3 regions of the Vibrio sp. R10-SG3-ISO3 genome follow, and region 3 is predicted to be linked to each of the others. Evidence: riboswitches for the same ligand, from Rfam matches in the RefSeq annotation. Region 3 holds a riboswitch; each other region holds the start of a gene.

Region 1 (7,591 bases), on a different contig from region 3:
ATGGCTTTGAGTCGTCGCCAATTTCTTCAATCTTCACTTGCTTTGTCTGCTCTCTCAATGATTCCTGCGTGTTCGGTGACTCGGCAAACTCGGACTCGAGAAGGCTATGTTTACGAGCTCACTGCTGAGCCTAGCCGGGCCGAACTCGTCCCTGGGTATCAAACCGACGTACTGGGGTTTAATGGTGCGATCCCTGCGCCGACACTCTATTGTCGTCAGGGGGAAGAGGTCGTGATTCGTTTCACGAACAAACTGTCAGAGCCTACCACCATACATTGGCACGGCTTGCGAATACCGATCGAGATGGACGGCGTTCCTTTTCTCAGTCAAGCGCCTATCATGCCGGGAGAGACGTTTGAGTATCGATTCACTCCGCCTGACGCAGGCACGTTTTGGTATCACCCACACATGAACAGCGTTGAACAGTTAGGGCGAGGACTCGTTGGACTGATTATTGTTGAAGAGCGCGACCCCGTGGTTTTTGATGAAGAGCATGCGTTAATGCTCAAGCATTGGCACATCGACAGTCAAGGGCAGTGGAAGGAGAGAATGATCCCACGTTTAAGTGCTCGGATGGGCACGCCAGGGGAGTGGAGCAGTGTGAATGGCGTTCATGAGCCTGTATATACGCTTAAAGCGCACGCGACCACTCGCTTACGCATTGCTAATGTCGACAATACCATTACCTATCCAATTGCGATTGAAGGGGCAGAGGCTTGGATACTGGCTATTGATGGTAACCCGGTCACCACGCCAATTGAGCTCTCTCAGCATAAAATTGGACCGGGTATGAGGGTGGATCTTGGTCTGATTGCGCCATCTGCTGGCAACAAAGTGTTTGTTCGTCAAATGAAGGGGCGTTTCCCTTTTCCTCTGTGTGAATTTGATGTCGTCGCGTCTGATTTGCCACAGGGTCAAGCGCTGCCAAGTTTTCCTCTTAACCCTGTGCCCGCGCTCGATCTACCCAACGCTGAAGAGATTGACTTTGTGTTTGAGTGGCAAGGTGCGGTAACGCCCGTAGGCAAAGATGGCAAGGCGAGTCCAACCTTTTGGTTGACCAACAAGGTGGCGTGGCAGGGGATGAGTCGTCATTCGATTCCTGCGCCGCTGGCGCAGTTGGAGCTAGGCAAAACCTACATCTTCGATCTTAAAAATGTCACTCAGTACCATCATCCTATTCATCTTCATGGCCATACCTTTACCGTGCTCGAAATGGACGGTAAGCCGCTCCTAGAGCCGTTCCATACGGATACGGTACTACTGGGCAAGAATGGTCGTGCCAAAGCGGCTTTCGTCGCGGACAACCCCGGTCGGTGGATGTATCACTGTCATGTCATAGAGCACATGAAAACCGGTTTGATGGGCTATATCGAAGTAAAGTGACTCCTGTAACTTTTTAAATCTAACAGAGTGTTTAGCGTCATTACATTGATCTGAAGTCTGTTTTTTTGTCTGTTTGGCGCTACACTAACGCCATAAATTTGGAGGGGTTATGGGTCAGTTTGCAATTTTAGGGTTTATTGCCATGGGTGGCGCCGTTGGTGCGTGCTCTCGTTATTTAGTGTCTGAGCTGTGTGCGACATTACTGGGGCGAGGTTTTCCATACGGTACGCTAACTGTTAACGTAGTCGGCTCACTGGCGATGGGCTTACTGATCGCCGCGTTTGAAAATGGCAACCTTGCGACTGAACCATGGAGACAGATCATCGGGCTCGGTTTTCTTGGTGCTTTGACAACGTTCTCTACGTTTTCGATGGACAACGTTTTACTCATGCAGCAGGGCGCCTTTTTCAAGATGGGACTCAATGTCTTACTCAATGTGGTATTAAGCATCTCTGCCGCTTGGGTGGGCTTTCAACTGCTGATCAAAAGCTAGCTTGCTTAGAGGTGCTTTGAGCCTCACTAGACAAAATTTACACAGGTCGGCTTGGTTTATCCAAGCCGTTTTTATATACTCGGTTCACTTGTCGGAGTGCCATAAGGCTGAGACCGTTTATTCGGGATCCGTTGAACCTGATCAGGTTAATACCTGCGAAGGGAACAAGAGAAGATATCGACCCTCCTAATCTAGGATTCGTTCTCTCTGATCTGAGCGTCATGCGATCTATCTACAGATAGGTACCCGCGTCAGATCGCCCTCTTGTCGCATCTTTCCGCCAAGCATTTTTATCTCTAACACTCATGCTCCTACGAGCAATAAAGAGCAAGGAAAAATGCTATGTCGAATCGCAAACAAGCGAGACTGGAAGCCAAACAGTTTATTGATACCCTCTCGGTACAGGCGTACCCTAATTCACGCAAGGTTTATGTAGAAGGTTCACGACCTGATATTCGTGTTCCTATGCGAGAAATCTCCCTCGCTGACAGCTTGATTGGCGGTACTAAAGACGCGCCGATCTTTGAGCCCAATGAGCCGATTCGCGTTTACGACACTTCTGGTCCTTATACCGATCCTGACCATACGATTGACCTCTACCAGGGCCTGCCTAAGCTACGTGATCAGTGGATTGAAGAGCGCGGTGATACGGAGCTGCTCGATGAGGTCAGTTCGGTATACACCAAACAGCGCTTGGAAGACGATACGCTAGACGAGCTGCGTTATGGTAACTTACCTCGCATTCGCCGTGCGAAAAGCGGTCAGTGTGTTACTCAGCTCCACTACGCGCGTCAAGGTGTGATTACACCGGAAATGGAATACATCGCTCTGCGTGAAAACATGGGGCGTGCTCGTTATCGCGATGAGGTGTTGAACCAACAGCATCCAGGTCAAAGCTTTGGGGCCCACTTGCCAAAGGACATCAGTGCTGAGTTTGTCCGCCAAGAAGTGGCCGCGGGCCGTGCCATCATTCCATCCAACATCAACCACCCGGAAGCGGAGCCAATGATTATTGGTCGCAATTTCTTGGTCAAGGTGAACGCCAATATTGGTAACTCTTCTGTGACCTCTTCCATTGAGGAAGAAGTTGAGAAATTGGTTTGGGCAACACGTTGGGGCGGCGATACGGTGATGGATTTGTCGACCGGACGCAATATTCACGAGACTCGAGAGTGGATTCTACGTAACAGCCCAGTTCCGATCGGCACCGTGCCTATGTACCAAGCGCTTGAAAAAGTGAATGGCATTGCAGAAAACCTCAACTGGGAAGTGATGCGAGACACCTTGATTGAGCAAGCTGAGCAGGGCGTCGATTACTTCACGATTCATGCCGGTTTGCTGTTGCGTTATGTGCCGATGACGGCCAAACGTGTCACGGGTATTGTCTCTCGCGGCGGCTCGATCATCGCTAAGTGGTGTCTCGCTCACCATCAAGAAAGCTTCCTTTACACCCACTTCCGCGAAATTTGTGAAATTTGTGCCAAGTACGATGTCGCGCTTTCGCTCGGTGATGGCTTGCGTCCAGGTTCGGTGGCCGATGCCAATGATGAAGCGCAGTTTGCTGAGCTACGCACGTTGGGTGAACTGACTAAGATCGCGTGGGAGTATGACGTGCAGGTGATCATTGAAGGCCCTGGGCATGTACCTATGCACATGATCAAAGCCAATATGGATGAGCAGCTAGAGCACTGCCACGAAGCGCCATTCTACACTTTGGGTCCTCTGACGACCGATATTGCCCCTGGGTACGATCATATTACCTCTGGCATTGGCGCTGCGATGATCGGCTGGTACGGCTGTGCGATGCTCTGCTATGTGACGCCGAAAGAGCACTTGGGTCTACCCAATAAAGAAGACGTTAAGACGGGCTTGATTACTTATAAACTCGCGGCGCATGCGGCGGATTTGGCTAAAGGCCACCCTGGTGCTCAGGTTCGTGACAATGCGCTCTCAAAAGCTCGCTTTGAGTTCCGCTGGGAGGATCAGTTCAACTTGTCGCTGGACCCTGATACAGCGCGAGCTTTCCACGATGAAACTTTGCCGCAAGAGTCGGGCAAAGTGGCTCACTTTTGTTCAATGTGTGGACCAAAATTCTGTTCGATGAAAATTTCTCAGGAAGTGCGCGAGTACGCTAAAGACACGCAACAAGTCGAAGCCGACCAAGCCATCTCCGTTAAAATGCTCGATGATCCACTTGAAGGGATGCGCCAAAAGTCAGAGGAGTTCCGTCAATCGGGTTCTGAGTTGTATCATCCTGCCGCGCAGCCTGAAAGTGCAGAGTCGTAGGAACGCGACGATGAAAATTGTGATTCCTCACTCAGAGCCCACATTGCGCGATGATATCGCGCAATGCTTGGCATTAGCCGGCGAGCAAGGGTTTGCCACACGAGAGATTCAGTTGATTGAAGGGGCTGAGTCGACGGTTGAACTGCGCGGTGCGTCTTCTTCTGTTTGGATTGCTCGGGATACGCAAGTCTCTGAGTCTTCCTCTCTCAGTGACGACAGCGAACAAAACATCCATCAACTGGTGTACTCAGTTGCAGAGGGTGATGTCTCGCTGGCGGACTATGCCCCGCATGCGATCGTTATTGGCGCAAGGTGCGAAGGGCGCGTGCTCGATATTTGGCAACACAGCACGCGTGCTCATGCTGAAGTGCGTGCGCTTAATGTCCACCAAATGGCGCTTGATCCTACACAGCACTTCGCATGGTTTATCACCTTGCGGGCGCTCGATTTTCCCGTTGAAGATGCACTGACGCTCGCACGTGCGATGGGGCATGTTTCACGTGAAACATCTCAATGGCCATGTTGTTTTGAGCAATTTCCTACGCCTGTCCTGGAAGACGAAACTCTCGGCATTCGTGTCGGTTGGAAAACTGAAGGCCGCGCGATCTCTTTTCCCTCTATGGCGAAAGAGGTGTTGGGTCTCTATCCGGTGGTCGACGATGTCCGTTGGATTGAACGATTGCTGCCTCTAGGCATTAAAACTATACAGCTGCGCATCAAAGATCCACAGCAAGCCGATTTGGAAGCGCAGGTAATTCGTGCAATTGCATTGGGTCAGCAATATCAAGCACACGTGTTTATCAACGATCATTGGCAGTTGGCGATAAAGCACGGTGCATTCGGTGTTCACCTTGGCCAAGAAGATATTGAAGCGTCGAACTTGCAGGCATTGTCACAGGCAGGTATCGCTTTAGGGCTCTCGACACACGGCTATTACGAACTGCTGCGTATTGTGCAGATTGCGCCAAGCTACATCGCACTCGGGCATATCTTCCCAACTACGACCAAAGTTATGCCTTCAAAGCCGCAAGGTTTGGTGCGCTTGAAGCTTTATCAACAGTTGATTGATTCAATTCCTCGCTCGCAAGGTACGGGCTTTCCTACGGTTGCGATTGGCGGTATCGACCAAGGTAACGCTGCGATGGTGTGGCAGTGCGGCGTCTCAAGCCTGGCTGTCGTGCGCGCGATTACGCTCGCCGACGACCCAAAACCGGTCATTGCGGCTTTTACTGAGTTGATGAAGGCAAACAAGCAAGTAGGAGAGCAGGGATGACTATGCTGTCTGACGAGGCGTTCTTACGTTACCAAAGACAAGTGTCGTTGCCGCAATGGGGCGAACAAGGACAAGCTAAGTTGGCGAATGCTCATGTGTTGCTGATTGGTTGTGGTGGCCTCGGGTCGGCGGCAAGCCTTTATTTAGCGTCCGCTGGTGTGGGCAAATTGGTGTTGGTGGATGATGACAGTGTCGAGCTAAGCAATCTTCAGCGCCAAGTCATCTATCGAAACGATGACCAAGGGCAGAGCAAAGCGTTGGCGGCTAAGAGTCAATTAGAGAACCTCAACCCTTTGATCCGCCTTCGTGCGATTGAGCAGCGGCTCGATGATACCCAGCTTGCGCTTGAGATCATGCTTGCCGACATCGTGCTTGATTGCACAGACAACCTTGAAACGCGCCAGCAAATCAATCGGCTCTGCTTCAAAAACCGGACACCTTTGATCTCGGCCTCGGCCATTGGGTGGCAAGGGCAGTTCGCGTTGTTTGACTATCAGCAAGATAGTCCATGCTACCACTGCCTATACCCGTTCGATTCACTTCCTTCTGGTCAAAAATGCAGTGAACTTGGCGTGGTAGGTCCGGTGGTAGGGACGTTAGGTAATTACCAAGCGCTGGCGGCGATTCAATGGTTAGTCCTTGATGAGCCACAACTTAGCCCATCGACATTACACCTATTTGATGGACTCACGATGCGCTGGCAGACGTTAACTATCTCAGTGGATGCCACTTGTCATGTGTGTCAGTCAAACATCGTTAAGGAATGAACATGGAACCCATCACTATCACCGTCAATGGTGAAACACATACGACTCAAGCAGGGACAACATTAACGGCGCTCATTGCTGAGTTATCGCTCGTGGAGGTGGGGTGTGTGTTTGCCATCAATAACTGTGTCGTTCCGCGCAGCGAGTGGGGCAGACATATCGTCCATCAAGGCGATGCCATCGCACTATTTCAAGCCATTGCAGGAGGCTGATCATGGCGCCAATAACACCGCTTACTATCGCGGGCAAAGTGTTTGACTCGCGTCTGTTTACCGGCACGGGTAAGTTTTCGAACAGTACTACCATGGCGCGCGCTATTGAGGCGTCGGGATCGCAACTGGCGACTATGGCGCTCAAGCGCGTCGATATCCATGATAAGCAAGATGATATCTTAGCGCCGTTGATTGCCGCTGGCGTGAATCTATTACCGAATACCTCTGGAGCAAAAACTGCACAAGACGCCATTTTCGCCGCACACTTAGCACGTGAAGCCTTGGGCACACAGTGGCTTAAACTCGAGATTCATCCTGATCCCAAATACCTGATGCCTGACCCAATTGAAACCCTCAAAGCGGCACAGCAGTTGGTCAAAGATGGCTTTATTGTTTTGCCGTATTGCCACGCAGACCCAGTGTTGTGTAAGCGTTTAGAAGAGGTGGGCTGCGCAGCAGTGATGCCTCTAGGTGCTCCCATAGGCTCGAACAAAGGGCTGGCGTCGCAAGACTTTTTGGAGATCATCATCGACCAAGCTGGTGTCCCCGTCATCGTCGATGCCGGGATTGGTGCTCCGTCTCATGCGGCAAAAGCGATGGAAATAGGCGCAGATGCGGTGTTGGTGAATACCGCGATCGCGGCAGCGAGCAATCCAGTTGCTATGGCGCATGCGTTTAAGATGGCGGTGGAAAGCGGGCGGATAGCGTTTGAATCCGGCTTGGCTGGTCAGGTCACCCATGCTGTTGCCTCTAGCCCATTAACCGCCTTCCTAGAGTGAGGGACGCAGAATGAGTTTTGTATCGATTCATCAACGCATGGACTGGGATGACATCAGGCTGTCGATTTACGCGAAAACACATCAGGATGTGGAACGCGCATTGGCGAAATCTAAGCGTGATCTCGAAGATTTTAAAGCCATGATTTCACCTGCGGCAGAGCCTTACCTTGAGCAAATGGCGCAGCAATCCTTTGCGCTCACGCGCAAACGGTTTGGCAACACGATTGGATTGTATATCCCGCTTTATCTCTCCAACTTGTGCGCCAACGCGTGTACCTACTGTGGTTTTTCAATGGAGAACCGCATTAAACGCCGTACGCTGACAGAGCAAGAAATCACGGCAGAGATAGACGCTATTAAGTCGATGAAATTCGACAGTGTGCTTTTGGTCACCGGTG
Region 2 (7,591 bases), on a different contig from region 3:
CTGTTTATTTACGTGAACAAACAGGCGCTAGAGAAACGGCCATCATTGAAACGCTTTGTCGATAGTTATATCGACAGAGACAACATCAACAAAGTCGTCTCCCATTCTGGCTACATTCCTCTCTCCAACGATCGCTATGACGCGGCGCGTTTTATTCTCAACTCTAGCCGCTCTGGCTCGGTCTCGATGCCCAAATAAGGGCCCTTATGTTGTGACTGCACACCATCGCGATTAACGCACATTTTGGTGGCCAGAGAAAAAGTGGTGCACAGGCCCATGTCCTTGACCAACAGAGAGTTCGTCGGCATGCGCAATGGCTTGTGAGATGTATTGCTTAGCCAAATGGACCGCTTTGTGCAGCCGATACCCTTGGGCAAGATAGGACGCAATGGCCGATGACAACGTACAGCCCGTACCATGAGTATTATGAGTGGCGACTCGCTTAGCGCGAATCAATTCACTGCCACTCCTTTCAATCAGCAAATCGTTGCTGCTTTCGCCCTCTAAATGCCCGCCCTTAAGAAGCACTGTTTTGGCGCCCAAGGCGCGCAGGGCGTCAATCATCGATCCCATCTCTTCTTCCGATGTCGGCGTTGCTCGCCCAGTCAGCGCCGCCGCCTCGGGTAAGTTTGGTGTGATCATATCGGCAAGCGGTAGCAGGTCTTTCTTGAGCGCACCCACCGCACTGGCGTGCAGTAAGCTGTCACCACTGGTGGCCACCATTACCGGGTCCACCACTAGAAACTTGGGCTGATACGCCGACAAACTTTGTGCCACGACACGGATGATTTCAGCGTCAGCCAACATGCCAACCTTCACCGCCACGACATTGAGATCGCTCAATACCGCATCGAGCTGCGCTTGAACATGGTCGATAGGGATAGGATGAATGGCGTGAACGCCACAGGTATTTTGCGCGGTAATTGCCGTAATAACGGAGCAGGCGTAACTGCCTGTTGCACTGATCGCTTTGATGTCGGCTTGGATGCCCGCGCCGCCGCCACTGTCGGAGCCAGCGATGGTTAGGACAATCGGAGTTTGAGGGTCATAAAATGCGGTTTGGTTCATCGGTGTTCCTCACGCACGCGCCAGGAACTGTGTGCAGAGCGCGTTGGCCAAGCACAACACATAACGGGCGAGATTGTGGCGACCCCACGACACCGCGTTATGAATAGTTCCCTACGTCAGTGCTAACTGAATCAGGTTCAACGGGTCTCGCGATGCGATCTCAGCCCTCCTTCTATGCTTCTACGACAGGCTCGTTAATCAAGCTATCGTTATGACTCGAGCAGAAGGAACGCTCCCCGACTATGTCGCCAACCTTAACCCTGTGATAGCGCAGATGCAACCTATTCAGATCACTTAAATAACCCGAGTGAATCGAGGAGTGGGCGATACGAACGCGACGTTTGGCACACAGAACATTATCGTTTACTCTTAATTTTATAAATTTTCGTTATTGATTTGACGGTTATGCTCAATCCACTCTGGCTCAAAACGTTTCAAACCTTGGTCGAGACCGGCCACTTTACTCATACCGCAGAAAAGCTGTTCATGACTCAGCCCGGTGTCAGCCAGCACATCAAAAAGCTCGAACAGGCTTGCGGCTACCCACTGATTGCGCGTCACAACAAGAGCTTTGAAGTAACGGAACAAGGCAGACAGGTCTATCAGTACGCAAAGCAGCGCGCCAAACAAGAAACAGACCTGATTGCTTCGTTATCTCAGGACGACGCGCATCGCGGTGAGGTGTCGGTCTCTTGCTCTGGCGCGTTGGCGCAGCTTATCTACCCGCATCTGCTCGATTTACAGTGTGAATTTGCACAACTGGTCGTCAAGCTGGAAGTCGCCCCCAACCGTAAGATCATCGACGATTTGGCTGAGGGGCGCGCCGATTTGGGCCTTGTCACTCACATCCCGCTCGACCCGAGAATCGAAGCGCAAGAGATAGGTCAAGAAACCATGTGTTTGATTGTGCCGGCAAACGTCGACGAGCCTATTACCCCTGAACTTCTCCTTGAGATCGGTTTAATTCGCCACCCCGACGCGGAGCACTATCTCTCGCTCTACTTTTCGCAGTGTGGCGACAAAGCGCTGGCGGGGATTGATATTCGCGCCCTGCGCACCTCGGGCTACATCAACCAACTCAGCCAAATTCTTCTGCCAGTTGCCAAAGGGCTCGGTTTTACGGTGCTGCCACACAGCGCATTCAGCTCTTTCACTTTGCGCGATCAACTTGCTGTGCATCAGCCAAAGAAAGCCGTCGTCGAGACCCTGTATTTGGTGAGCAAAAAACAAAGAGCGTGGCCAGCCCGTTTTCATACGGTGGTGGATAAGTTGACGGACGTGATCTCGCTATAACCCAACGCACTGCCATAGCCAAAATTTTCGATAGGCTTGAAACGCAAAATGGAGCCCAAGGCTCCATTTTTGCTGCTGCTTCAACGCTCATTATCGTCGTTATTTGAGGTCATGCCTCTAAGACGTCTTCGCCAGCGAGTTCAGAAATAATCAGTAGATCGGACTCATCCAGTTTAAGCCCCAGCATAGGGAGACCATGCTGAGCACTCCAACAACATAAGAAGACCACACAACCTAATGCTACCCAAAGTAGTGATACCATAGCCTAACCTCCTCCTCAGTTATCATCACCGTACTTAATAACCTAAAGGTGCCACTTCTCTCATCAGAAGGCGCTCAGATAGACTTTATTCTTTTTACGTTGGGGCGTCTGCGCCAATAGAAATGGGGTAGATTCGCCGGGTCAATCGCTCAATGTCGTATTGTTATCTGGAGTTTATTCGGATTAGAACACCTTAAGGTTATGCTGAGTACTCTTTCAATATAGGGATTGCGATTGTGAAGCGCAACACTCTTTGCGGTGAACACACGAAACCTTGACGTTTTTTATGCGAGCGATCGCATAAATATGCCAATGTGGATATCGGCAATAAAAAATGGGCGCTCGTGGCGCCCATCTTGATGCGAATGATTGTTGATGCAAACAGTGAGACAGCTTAAGCGCCAATAACGCCGCCATCTTCACGGGTAATGGCAACGATGGTGGAGCGAGGCTTGCTGTCACCACCACCAGGGTAGTGAGAAGGCGCACCTTTCTCGCCCGGATGCTGAACACCCACAAACATGGTTTTGTAGTCGGCGGAGAAGGTCAGCCCCGTGATCTCACAAGCAATTGGCCCTGTCAAGAAACGTCGCACTTCACCAGTATTAGGATCGCCGCACAACATTTGGTTGTTCCCTTGACCTGCAAAATCGCCCTGATTTGAGTAGTTTCCGTCCGTTTGAATCCACAAACGACCGGCTTTATCAAAGCCGATACCATCCGGGCTATTAAACATGTTGTCGGCGTTGATGTTGTCACTACCCGCGTAGAGCGAATCTTTGTGCACCGTTGGGTTGCCAGCAATCAGGTACAAATCCCAATCAAACTCTGCTTGGGTGTGATCGCCCGAGGTCGGTACCCAGCGAACAATTTGTCCGTAGTGGTTCTCAGCGCGAGGGTTAGGACCACCGACAGGTTGGCCCTCTTTTACGCCGCGGTTTTTGTTATTGGTGAGGGTACAGAACACGTGTTGGTTGTCTGGGTGCACCGCCACCCACTCTGGGCGATCCATCGTAGTCGCGCCAACTTGAGTCGCAGCGCGACGTGCAAAAATCATCACCTCGGCTTGATCGTTAAAACCGTTCTCTTTAGTCAGACCATTTTTGCCATAAGTCAGTTCAATCCACTGCCCCTTGCCTTTCAACTCGTTGTCGTCCATCTCGAACTTGGCGACATACAAGGTGCCCTCTTCAAGCAAGTTGCGATTGGCAGCATCATTGCCCGGTTGGTAGCGATCGCGAGAGACAAATTTGTAAATGTGCTCCCCACGCTCATCATCACCTAGGTACACCACGACATGACCATCATCGTTGATCAACAGTGCCGCATTCTCGTGCTTAAATCGCCCGAGTGCAGTGCGCTTAAGCGGCGTCGACGTCGGATCGTTTGGATCGATCTCCACAACCCAACCAAAACGGTGTGGCTCATTCGGATGCTTAGCGACATCGAAACGCTCATCGGTGTCATGCCACTGGTAACTGCTCTTCGCTGCTTTGATTCCGTAACGTTTATGATCGTCGCTCAACTCTGCCGTCGTACTGGTGCCAAAATAGCCGTGGAAGTTCTCTTCACAGGTTAAGTATGTGCCCCAAGGCGTTTGACCGTTGGCGCAGTTATTAAAGGTGCCGAGTGGCGCTAAGCCTGAAGGATCCAATTTGGTTTTCATCAACGCATGACCCGCCGCTGGGCCTGTCAGGCGCATTTCTGTGTTAGCGGTAATACGGCGGTTGCGTTTCCCTGCTTTATCCACTTTCCACTCTCCGCCGGATTTGACGATTTCGAACACCGTCACACCGTGTGCCGCTTGCGCTTTTAATACGTCGTCCGCCGTCATCGCTTTACCGCCATGTTCGAACAAGTATTCGTAATTGGTGTATTCGTTGTTCACCGCAATAACAGCGCGATCGTCACTGATAGGGAATAGGCTCATCCCGTCGGTGTTGTCACCAAACTGACGCGCCTGCGCGGCTGAATCTTGCTTACCGCTTTGATCAAACTCTGGCGCATCAGCAAAAATAGGATCACCCCAAGAGAGAAGCGGCGTGGCTTTATAACCTTTAGGTACGATGATCGCATCTTTTGTCGAGGCTGGCACTGCTTCGAAGTTGAGCAAACGACTATCACTTGATGCCGCTATCGCTTTCGCGATCGGGTTGAGGGAAAGAAACGCCCCTGCACTGACGGCAGCGGTTCCGGCTAAGAAACGACGACGAGATAGTCGCGCTTCGATCATCTGGCTGAATTGTGAATCCTGTTCATCACGATCCCACATTGCTGACTCCTTGCTGAGTTATCATTATATAAGCGAGCAAATGTTAGGCGAGTAAGGTTACACATCAGTTAAGGTTTTGTTTAACAAATACAAAGTAAAGATGATGCTTTTACTTCGATTACATGACAAGACCAATAAATGGCGATCTCAGTCACATGTAAATTAGAAATTACGCCAATTTCGCGAAAAATTTGTGATCAAAACACTGGTGTTTCGCGCATTTCGCCGCTAAATTGAAATTGTTCATGAGGAACTAGATTCACATCTGCTCAATGAAGAGCATGGTATTTAACGTGAGGGATTATCATGAAGAAAATGAGAAAAGCACAATTGCATCGTGTTCGTATTCAATACTGGAAAGATTCGAACAAAAACACGAACAGCAAACCTCAATAACTGTGCAACCCCAACAAAGCTGGCTTAACCGCCAGCTTTAGTAGTTTTATAGGCCCCCGTTTTTCACCCACTTGAGCATTACGCTGCTCTATGATGACTGGGAAACAGTGACGCCAAGCCATTCACCACACCCAATGTCTCTTTCGAATAAATGTGCTTGTCTTTGTAACCGACAAATTGCACTAAGCGCACCTTGCCTGAAAGCAGAACTTGGCGTAACACTCGATTGACCATCTGCACTTCGATCAACGTATCGGATTCCAACCGCGTCACGGGCTGTAAGCTGGCGAGATCAATATTGATCACCACGTCATCACAATGTGACAAGTAGTGGCTCAACTGCTGCTTCACAGTAAAACGAGAGCGAAAGTGGCACTCGTTGACGGACAACCAATCACAGCCGAGATCTTCTGCATAATCAAGCAGCTTCGGATCTTGATTGTCCGAATCCACGCCAAGGCAGAACAAGCGGCTTTGCTGACTGCGCTGCAAGACAAAATGAAACAGCGAGCCTTTCTCAGGCTCTAGAGTCGGTTTGATATCCAAGCTGCGGCTGATATGGATAAACCCCAACTCTCTGCCTTGACTCGCCACCATCGGCAGCGCATGCAGTAAGCTTTCACCGTCATTGGCAAAGAGCACAGGTAAACTGGCCGACTCCATCAACGCAGCAACGGTATCAAGCAAGTGATGTTTGGCCGCTTGTTGGAGATTGAAATGACCGCCATAGCCAATATTGGTCGAGACTTTGTCCGCCAGCCAATCGTAGAGCTCTTCCAAGCTCTGGTTGGCCATATCAAACTCCACTTGGCTCATCGGTTTGATCTGTTCACTGACACTGAGCAAGGTGAGTTTGTCGCAACAGAGCCCAGTAATACTGTGTAGCTTGCGCCGTTGAAATAGCCTAAACATATCCTTTACCTTTCAGGAGGCAGAGCTCTCGCTGCCTGCAATACATGAAGTACAATTTTTTGCTCGTTCATCTCAACGCGATGAGCCGGTGCCATTACCGACACAGCGCCAACAAGTTTGCTACCCTTTAACACCGGCGCGCTGATACCAGACACCCCGGGATCAATTTCAGAGGTACTGACCGCGTACCCCTGGGTTCGAATCGCGTCCAATTTGGTCTGCCAAGCGTCCCATTGCGACTCTTGGCCAAAGTAACGCAAGATTTTCTCGCAGCGCGCACTCGGCATATACGCCAACATCACTTTCGATGAAGCGCCATGCAGCAGCGGCTGACTCTGCCCTTCGACATAACTGCACCTAAGCGCTTGCATGCTCTCTTTTCGGCTGACGCACAGTGCACGATAACCAACAGGCACCATGTAAGCCGCCATTTCGCCCGTCTGCTTTTGTAAGCGTCTGAGCACCGCGGACACTGACTCCAGCTCACTTTGACTCGATTGGTAACTGCGCATCAACATCAAAGCCGCCGGACCGATGATCAAGGTTTTGTCGTGCGTACTCTCTTCAATCAGGTTCCACTCTTTCAACATTTTGAGGTGGCGATACAAACTGCTCAGTGGTGTCCCGAGCTGATGACTTAAGATTTTGGCGGTCACCGGCTCGTCGTTGACCGCTACCTGCATGAGCAGTTGTAAGATTTTCTCGTTCACTTGGCCGCTGCCGTTTTTCATGGTCAATTCTTTTCTAACTGGGTCATAGAGTGAGTTCAAATTATATTCTTATAAGGCGAGAATAGTGAGCACAAAGAGCACCTACATTTTCACTGAGTGATAAAAAGCACGCCCTACGCAACCCATTCAAACCATCAATATAACTTTACTTAACGGTAAAGTTAAAATAATCTATGTTGCATAATCATCTCGAGCCGCCCAGCGGCCATCTCGTTTTGGGATCAACGACCACAAGGTTTAGGGATAACATGAAGCCTCTAGCACTCACCCTCAGCGTTCTGTTTGGCGCGGCGGCCACTCTCAGTGTCACCTGCCAACTGTCTAACGCCAGCGAACGTTATCAATCCAACGCGTATCAAGTTCAGTTGCCGATAGAGAAGCAAGCGATCCGGCTCGAGAAGCTCTCCGGTGAATTCCAAGCGTCTGAATACACGAAGATTCTGTCGGATCAGGAAGGCAAAATTACCAATGTCTTGGTCAACGATGGTGCGGTGGTTAAAAAAGGCACGCCGCTGTTTGAATTTAATACCACCTTCGCTCGTTTAGCGGTTCAAGCCGCCCAAGAGGAATACCAACGCGCGCTCGACAATATCCTTGATTTAACGAAATCCGGCGTGACGCGCGGTGAACGACTCGACGGCGCTCGGCAAGCCATTG
Region 3 (7,591 bases):
CCATTGGGTTGCACTCATAAAGAAGACGCAGTTTGCCGTTCGGGTGGCTTTGCGTGCTTGGGTACAGGTAAATGCCTCCTTTCAGTAGGTTACGGTGGAAGTCCGACACCAAAGAGCCAATGTAGCGAGACGTGTACGGGCGACCGTCATTCGGTTCGTTTTCTTGGCAGAATTTGATGTACTTTTTCACGCCCATTGGGAAACGGAAGTAGTTACCTTCGTTAATTGAGTAGATCCGGCCATCTTCTGGCACCATCATATTCTCATGAGACAAGCAGAACGTACCGATCGATGGATCGTAGGTAAAGCCATTGACGCCATTGCCTGTGGTGTAGACAAGCATGGTTGATGAACCGTAAATCACATAACCGGCCGCGACTTGCTTGTTGCCTGGTTGAAGGAAGTCTTCTTCTGTCGGTGGGGTACCGATAGGAGAGACGCGGCGATAGATAGAGAAAATCGTTCCGACAGAGACGTTAACATCGATGTTAGAGGAGCCATCGAGTGGATCCATCAATACCACGTATTTGGCGTTTTTGTTCAGTTCTTTATTGAACGCGACCGCCTCATCTTCTTCTTCACTTGCTACGCCACACACTTGATCACGTGCTTCAAGTGCTGCTTTGAACTTCTCGTTCGCGTAAACATCCAGTTTTTGTTGGGCTTCGCCCTGAATGTTCTCACTACCAACGGCACCGGTGATATCACCAAGGCCCGCCGCGTTAATTTCGCGGTTGACGATTTTAGCCGCAAGGCGAATCGACGACAGTAGGGATGATAGATCACCGCTAGCGTGGGGGAAGTCCGTCTGTTTTTCAACAATGAACTCGCCAAGGGTGCGCATTCCAGACATGTTTATTCCTTAAAATCGCATAAGTTTGGGGGGAGTTGGGCAACCTCTTGCCATTTTATTGTTGGGGCGCAAGAGGGACGAAGCTATGCGTGAGCTTTTGTTTTTGCCTTGAGCAATTGTAAAACCATGATCTTATTATTGGTAACGAACTAACTGTCTAACCTCTCAATTTTTTTGGTAATTATTCAAATATTTTCACGGTTTTTCATCTTGAACAAACTTTGCTCGATTGTGCCAAGATTTCACATCCGAAGGACAAAGAGGTTCGCTTTTCAAGCCATTATCGCCATAATGAGCACTTCAAATTAGCCTTTTCAGGATCACTCTATGCATATTCATATCTTGGGAATTTGTGGCACCTTTATGGGAGGAGCGGCAATTTTAGCGCGTCAATTGGGGCACAAAGTCACCGGCAGTGACGCCAATGTGTACCCGCCCATGAGCACGCTACTTGAATCGCAAGGTATTGAAATTATAGAAGGGTTTGATCCTGCGCAGTTAAATCCGGCGCCCGATTTGGTGGTGATCGGTAATGCGATGAGCCGTGGTAACCCGTGTGTCGAGCATGTACTGGATAGCAACCTGCGTTACACCTCCGGCCCACAGTGGCTGCAAGAGTTTCTGCTGCATGACCGATGGGTACTGGCGGTCGCGGGAACGCACGGCAAAACCACCACATCCAGTATGCTCGCTTGGATTCTGGAAGATTGTGGTTATGAACCCGGTTTTCTCGTGGGCGGCGTGCTTGGCAACTTTGGTTTGTCGGCAAGGTTGGGCAACAGCCCGTTTTTCATAGTTGAAGCTGATGAATACGACAGCGCTTTTTTCGATAAGCGTTCTAAGTTCGTTCATTACCATCCACGTACCTTGGTCATGAATAACCTTGAGTTCGATCATGCAGACATCTTCGATGATCTTGAGGCGATTAAGCGCCAATTTCACCATCTAGTGAGAACCGTACCGGGCAATGGTCGGATGTTTACTCCTCAATCAGACCTGGCGCTGCAAGACGTTATTGCCCGTGGCTGCTGGAGCGAACAAGAGTACACAGGGTGCGATTCTGGCTGGCAAGCGCAAAAACAGGCCCAAGATGGCAGTGTCTTTGATGTCTTATTGGCGGGAGAAATAGTGGGTCGAGTGACGTGGGATTTAGTCGGCGATCACAACGTCAGCAATGCGTTGATGGCCATCGCGGCGGCACGTCATGTGGGGGTCACTCCGGATCACGCTTGTGAGGCGTTAGGGCGCTTTATTAATACCAAACGCCGCTTGGAGTTAAAAGGGCAGGTCAATGACATCACTGTGTATGACGACTTTGCTCATCATCCAACGGCGATTGAACTGACATTGGGCGGCTTACGTAACAAGGTGGGTCAATCCCGAATCCTTGCGGTGTTGGAGCCGCGCAGTGCAACCATGAAACGCGGGGTGCACAAAGAAACGCTTGCGGCCTCATTGCAGGCGGCCGATGAAGTGTTCCTCTTTCAGCCTGAGTCAATTACTTGGTCTGTGAGTGAGATTGCCGAGCAGTGCGCGCAACCCGCTTATGTCTCTGACGACATCGACGACTTGGTGCGCAGCATCGCTCGGCATGCTTGCCCCGGCGATCAGATTCTGGTGATGAGCAACGGCGGGTTTGGCGGAATTCACGACAAACTGTTAGCGCAATTAGCCCAATAATAAGAGATACGCACAATGGCTGAAAAATCCATCACCCTCGCTTTTACCGGAGCCTCAGGCGCGCCTTATGGGCTGCGTCTGTTGCAGTGCTTGTTGGCCGCGGACTATCAGGTTTACCTGCTGGTTTCATCGGCGGCGCGAGTGGTGTTGGCCACCGAGCACGGATTAAAACTGCCTGCCAACCCAGACAGCGCCAAGCAAGCCTTGGTCGCCCATCTCAGCTGCGACCCGGCTAAATTAGTGGTGTGCGGCAAAGAGGACTGGTTCTCGCCCGTGGCCTCTGGCTCAGCGGCGCCCAAGCAGATGGTGGTTTGCCCTTGTTCGGCGGGCAGTGTGGCAGCGATTGCTCATGGTATGTCCGATAATTTGATTGAACGCGCCGCCGATGTGGTGATGAAAGAGCGTGGTCAATTGCTGCTGGTGGTTCGAGAAACGCCTTTCTCAACCTTACACCTTGAGAACATGCACAAGCTCTCGCAGATGGGCGTCACTATTATGCCGGCCGCGCCCGGTTTTTATCACCAACCTAAATCGATAGACGATCTTATTGATTTTATGGTCGCGCGCATTTTGGATCACCTCGGCATCGAGCAATCCTTGGTGGCGCGCTGGGGCTATGATCAACGTAAAGATTCGTGATTGCGTCTTGGTGGGCCGTCACGCAAGTATGGCTATTGTAGGGCAGACCTATTACAATCAAGCCGAACCTCATCGGGGAGCTATTCATTCACTGAATGACGCTGAGATCGAGCTTTGCTCGGGACCCGTAGACCTGAACCAGATAATGCTGGCGTAGGAATTGAGCGAGGACATCAGACGTCTGTTTGTCCCTCAGACCTGCGTGGCTCAACAAGGAGAGCGAGCAGTGAAATCCACTTTTATCCCTTCATTTATGCCACTTTGTGCCGCCGCGGCACTGACGTCTTTTTCTGCAACCGCAGCCGATACGTTAACCGTTTATACCTATGACTCTTTCGCTGCCGATTGGGGCCCAGGCCCAGTGGTAAAAAAAGCGTTTGAAGCACAGTGCGACTGTACGTTGAATTTTGTAGCTTTGGATGATGGCGTCTCTATCCTCAATCGCTTGAGACTGGAAGGCGACAATAGCAAAGCCGACATTGTGTTGGGGTTAGACAACAACTTGATGGCAGAAGCGCAGCAAACCGGTTTGTTGGCTGAGCATAGCGTCGATACGTCATCCGTCACCTTGCCAGGCGGCTGGTCCAATACGACCTTTGTGCCGTACGACTACGGTTACTTCGCGTTTGTCTACAACAAAGAGACCTTGGCTGAGCCACCGACTAGCCTCAAAGCACTGGTGGAATCAAATGACGACTTAACAGTCATCTACCAAGACCCGCGTACCTCAACCCCGGGTCAAGGTTTGATGCTGTGGATGAAATCTGTCTATGGCGACGAAGCGCCGCAGGCGTGGAAAGCGTTGGCGAAAAAGACAGTGACGGTCACGAAAGGGTGGTCTGAAGCGTACTCGATGTTCTTAAAAGGCGAGTCTGATATGGTGCTCTCTTACACCACGTCACCTGCGTACCATCTGATTGCCGAAAATGAGGCTAAGTTCGCTGCAGCGAATTTCGCGGAAGGTCATTACACTCAAGTAGAAGTGGTGGCCAAAGTCAAAACGAGCGCCAACAGCGACTTGGCGGATGCCTTTATGCAGTTTATCCTCAGCGATGACTTTCAGTCGGCCATGCCAACAGGGAACTGGATGTACCCTGTCACTGACGTTGCGTTGCCAGAAGGGTATCAAAGCCTGACGAAGCCTAGCCAAGCCTTGAGTTTTAGCGCTGAAGAGGTGGCTACCCACCGCAAAGCGTGGATTCGTGAATGGCAAAACGCGTTGACCTTCTAAGGTTAGGCGTTCGTGCAATCTGTCCCTAAATTAGGCGTATGGGTCGCGATGTTGATCGCGGCCTTTGTCGTTTCTGCGCTGCTGGCCTTGCTCAATCAAGCGCCTTCCCTCGATCTGCGTGTCATTTGGCAAGACCCTTATTACCGCCACGTTACCCAATTTAGCTTCTATCAATCTTTCCTCTCAACGCTGCTCAGTGTCGGCTTGGCGATCCCCGTCGCCCATGCTTTGTCGCGGCGGCAGTTTATCGGGAAAGCCTTGGTACTTAAGCTGTTTGCGACCACTTTGGTGCTGCCTGTCTTGGTGGGGGTGTTTGGCTTGCTGGCGATTTATGGGCGCAGTGGTTGGTTGGCGACACAGCTTGCGCAGTGGGATCTTTCGCTACCATTTAATATTTACGGTTTGCACGGCATTTTGCTCGCGCACCTCTTTTTTAATCTTCCTTATGCGGCGCGTTTGCTGCTGCAATCACTAGAGTCGATTCCGGCGGAGCAACACAAACTGTGCGCCCACTTAGGCATGGGGCATTGGCAAAAGTTTAAGTGGGTCGAATGGCCGCGGATGAGGCAGCAATTAGCGCCCGTTTGCGGGTTGGTGTTTATGCTCTGCTTTACCAGCTTTGCCACTGTGATGGCATTGGGCGGCGGGCCCAAATCGACCACCATTGAGCTCGCGATTTACCAAGCGATCAAGTTTGATTTTGATTTGCAAGCGGGCGCGTTACTGGCAATTTGGCAAATGCTGCTATGTGGCTTAATGGCACTATCGATTCAACGTTTCGCTCGACCTATTGCTATTTCGATGGGCAGCGACGCACCAACTGCGTTGGTGGTGAAAGACAGTCTATTCTCTAAGTGCTGGGATGGCGCTTGGATAGGTTTTAGCTTGCTGTTAGTGTTGCCGCCTCTTGGGATGGTGCTGACCAGTGGCATGAATTCTCAGGCGTTGGGTGTGCTGAGCGATGGCCGATTTTGGTCCGCGCTCGGCGCGTCACTGAAAGTGGCGAGCATGGCGAGCGTTATCGCTGTCAGTGCGGGCACGGCGATTTTATTGTCGAGCCGAAGACTGCGCCTCAATCAACGTGAGAAAGACGCGGATAAGATAGAGCTGCTAGGGACCATCATTCTGGTGACCCCAGGATTAGTGATCTCGACCGGGCTCTTTTTGCTGCTCCGTTCGTGGACGGATGCGCTCAGCTACGCCTTGGTCGTTGTTGTTACGGTCAACGCGTTAATGGGGCTGCCTTATGTGATCAAAACCTTGGCTCAGCCGATGTTGCAACTCGAGCAGCAGTATCAGTACCTTTGTGCAACCCTTGGAATCCGCGGTTGGCGCCGTTTACGAGTGGTGGAATGGCGCGCATTAAAACGGCCGCTGGCGCACGCGTTTGCCATCAGCTTTATGTTTTCTATGGGCGATCTCAGTGCCATCGCGCTGTTTGGCAGCCAGGAGTTTCGTACGCTGCCGCTCTACCTGTTCCAACTGCTCGGCAGTTACCAAATGGACGCGGCGGCAGTCGTATCGGTCACTTTACTGCTTTTGAGTGTGGGCTGTTTTGCGCTGATGGAGCGCCTGTTTCGCCCTCGCTCTGCTTCTACCCCCACCAATAGGAGTCACTATGCTCACTCTCAGTGACCTGCATTACGATTATCATGCCGAGTCATTTCAGTTTGATCTGCACGTTGAGGCAGGGCAAATCGTCGCGCTTATGGGACCCAGTGGCGCAGGGAAGTCGACCTTGCTCGCCTTGATGGCGGGTTTTATTGAACCATTAAGCGGTGAAATTTTAGCGCAAGGGCAAACACTCAACGGGCTGGCGCCTTATCAGCGCCCGTTTGCGATGTTGTTTCAAGAGCACAACTTGTTTGCTCACCTTACCGTGTCGGAAAACATAGGCCTTGGATTGGACCCCGGCTTGAAGTTGTCTGCAACGCAGAAACAGGCGGTAGTGCAAGCGGCACAGCAGGTGGGGGTGGCGGAGTATTTGTCTCGATTGCCGCATGAGCTCTCTGGTGGCCAGCGTCAACGGGTTGCGTTAGCGCGCTGCTTTGTACAGTCTGCGCCGATATGGCTGCTAGACGAGCCCTTTTCAGCGCTCGATCCTTTGCTCAGGTTAGAGATGCTATCACTGGTCAAACAGTTGGCGAGTGAGCGTGATATTACGGTAGTAATGGTGACGCACCACTTAGGTGATGCCAAAGCGATCGCCACGCATTTTGCGTTTGTATCACAAGGTCATGTCGCAGCGACTGGGCCGATTTCAGAGCTAGCGGCGACCCACTCGGACCCTAGCCTCGGCGCATTTGTTCAGGCGGCCACCACGGCGCACAACTGAGCGCAATAACAATGGGCTAGAAAGCAGAGATAAAAAAAAGCGGATAAGTGTGCACTTATCCGCTTCAATCATCACTGAGTAAGAGCGTGTTATTGTGGCTCTTCACTGCTCAATGCTTTGAGGATCTGGAAAATCTCTCGATACGCTTTAGCTGGCTTGTTGGCTTGCTTTTCTTTGTTCGCCTGACGAGCAAGCTGACGTAAACGCTGACGGTCCGCATCCGGATACAGCGTCAATACCTCTTCAATGGCGCTGTCGCCCTCTTCCACCACACGGTCACGCAATTGCTCTAATTTGTGCAGCAGCGCCGTGGTTTGAGAGTGCTTGTTACGGACTTTATCCAGCGCCGCTTGAATTGGCTCTGGGTCTTCGTGACGCATCAATTTTCCGATAAACTGCAACTGACGACGGCGCGCTTCGTTTTTAAAACGTTGCGCATCGCGAATCGCATCGGCCAAGTCTTCGCTGAGTGGAAATTTTTCCAACACAGAGGGCTTGAGGTTAACGAGCTCTTCACCCAGTTTCTGCAGCTCTTCCATGTCACGCTTCAACTCGGATTTACTTACCCAGATGATCTCTTCTTCTGGTTCCCATGGCGCTTTTTGATTTTTGCGAGCCATTTTCATACCTTCATTTGAACGTCTATTTCTCTATTTTAACAAGAATCATGGGGAGAAAGCGAAATTCTTGTTATCCTAGCGACAAAGCAACGACTGATGAAGAGAATATGGACGTAAAAAAGCAAGTGGCACAGCAGCGTATCGAGCTTGAAGCTGCCGTCGCGAAAGCGTTAGAGATGGCGGGTGAAAAAGCGGATGCCGCGGAAGTTGCCATCAGTAAAACCACAGGTTTA

The links. A riboswitch is a leader RNA that binds a small molecule or an ion and turns the genes downstream of it on or off. The one in region 3 is predicted to bind thiamine pyrophosphate.
Region 1: linked by a shared signal. The riboswitch ahead of thiC (phosphomethylpyrimidine synthase ThiC) and the one ahead of thiB (thiamine ABC transporter substrate binding subunit) in region 3 are both predicted to bind thiamine pyrophosphate.
Region 2: linked by a shared signal. The riboswitch ahead of thiD (bifunctional hydroxymethylpyrimidine kinase/phosphomethylpyrimidine kinase) and the one ahead of thiB (thiamine ABC transporter substrate binding subunit) in region 3 are both predicted to bind thiamine pyrophosphate.

What each region holds. Positions count from the first base shown of each region.
Region 1 is NZ_JCBDHE010000011.1:1,493-9,083, forward strand. Features, by position in the region: gene AC6R1A_RS01845 (multicopper oxidase domain-containing protein) at 1-1,383, shown strand; gene crcB (fluoride efflux transporter CrcB) at 1,493-1,876, shown strand; TPP riboswitch at 1,959-2,057, shown strand; gene thiC (phosphomethylpyrimidine synthase ThiC) at 2,219-4,162, shown strand; gene AC6R1A_RS01860 (thiamine phosphate synthase) at 4,173-5,435, shown strand; gene AC6R1A_RS01865 (HesA/MoeB/ThiF family protein) at 5,438-6,202, shown strand; gene thiS (sulfur carrier protein ThiS) at 6,205-6,414, shown strand; gene AC6R1A_RS01875 (thiazole synthase) at 6,417-7,193, shown strand; gene thiH (2-iminoacetate synthase ThiH) at 7,204-7,591, shown strand, end outside.
Region 2 is NZ_JCBDHE010000034.1:95,888-103,478, forward strand. Features, by position in the region: gene AC6R1A_RS08480 (PstS family phosphate ABC transporter substrate-binding protein) at 1-198, shown strand, start outside; gene thiD (bifunctional hydroxymethylpyrimidine kinase/phosphomethylpyrimidine kinase) at 232-1,068, opposite strand; TPP riboswitch at 1,160-1,317, opposite strand; gene AC6R1A_RS08490 (LysR family transcriptional regulator) at 1,474-2,361, shown strand; gene AC6R1A_RS08495 (hypothetical protein) at 2,471-2,623, opposite strand; gene AC6R1A_RS08500 (PhoX family protein) at 3,018-4,895, opposite strand; gene AC6R1A_RS08505 (arginase) at 5,370-6,203, opposite strand; gene AC6R1A_RS08510 (IclR family transcriptional regulator) at 6,209-6,934, opposite strand; gene AC6R1A_RS08515 (efflux RND transporter periplasmic adaptor subunit) at 7,183-7,591, shown strand, end outside.
Region 3 is NZ_JCBDHE010000059.1:105,152-112,742, reverse strand. Features, by position in the region: gene fbp (class 1 fructose-bisphosphatase) at 1-853, opposite strand, end outside; gene mpl (UDP-N-acetylmuramate:L-alanyl-gamma-D-glutamyl-meso-diaminopimelate ligase) at 1,181-2,533, shown strand; gene AC6R1A_RS17935 (flavin prenyltransferase UbiX) at 2,549-3,172, shown strand; TPP riboswitch at 3,236-3,349, shown strand; gene thiB (thiamine ABC transporter substrate binding subunit) at 3,426-4,403, shown strand; gene thiP (thiamine/thiamine pyrophosphate ABC transporter permease ThiP) at 4,452-6,038, shown strand; gene thiQ (thiamine ABC transporter ATP-binding protein) at 6,022-6,738, shown strand; gene yjgA (ribosome biogenesis factor YjgA) at 6,828-7,358, opposite strand; gene pmbA (metalloprotease PmbA) at 7,466-7,591, shown strand, end outside.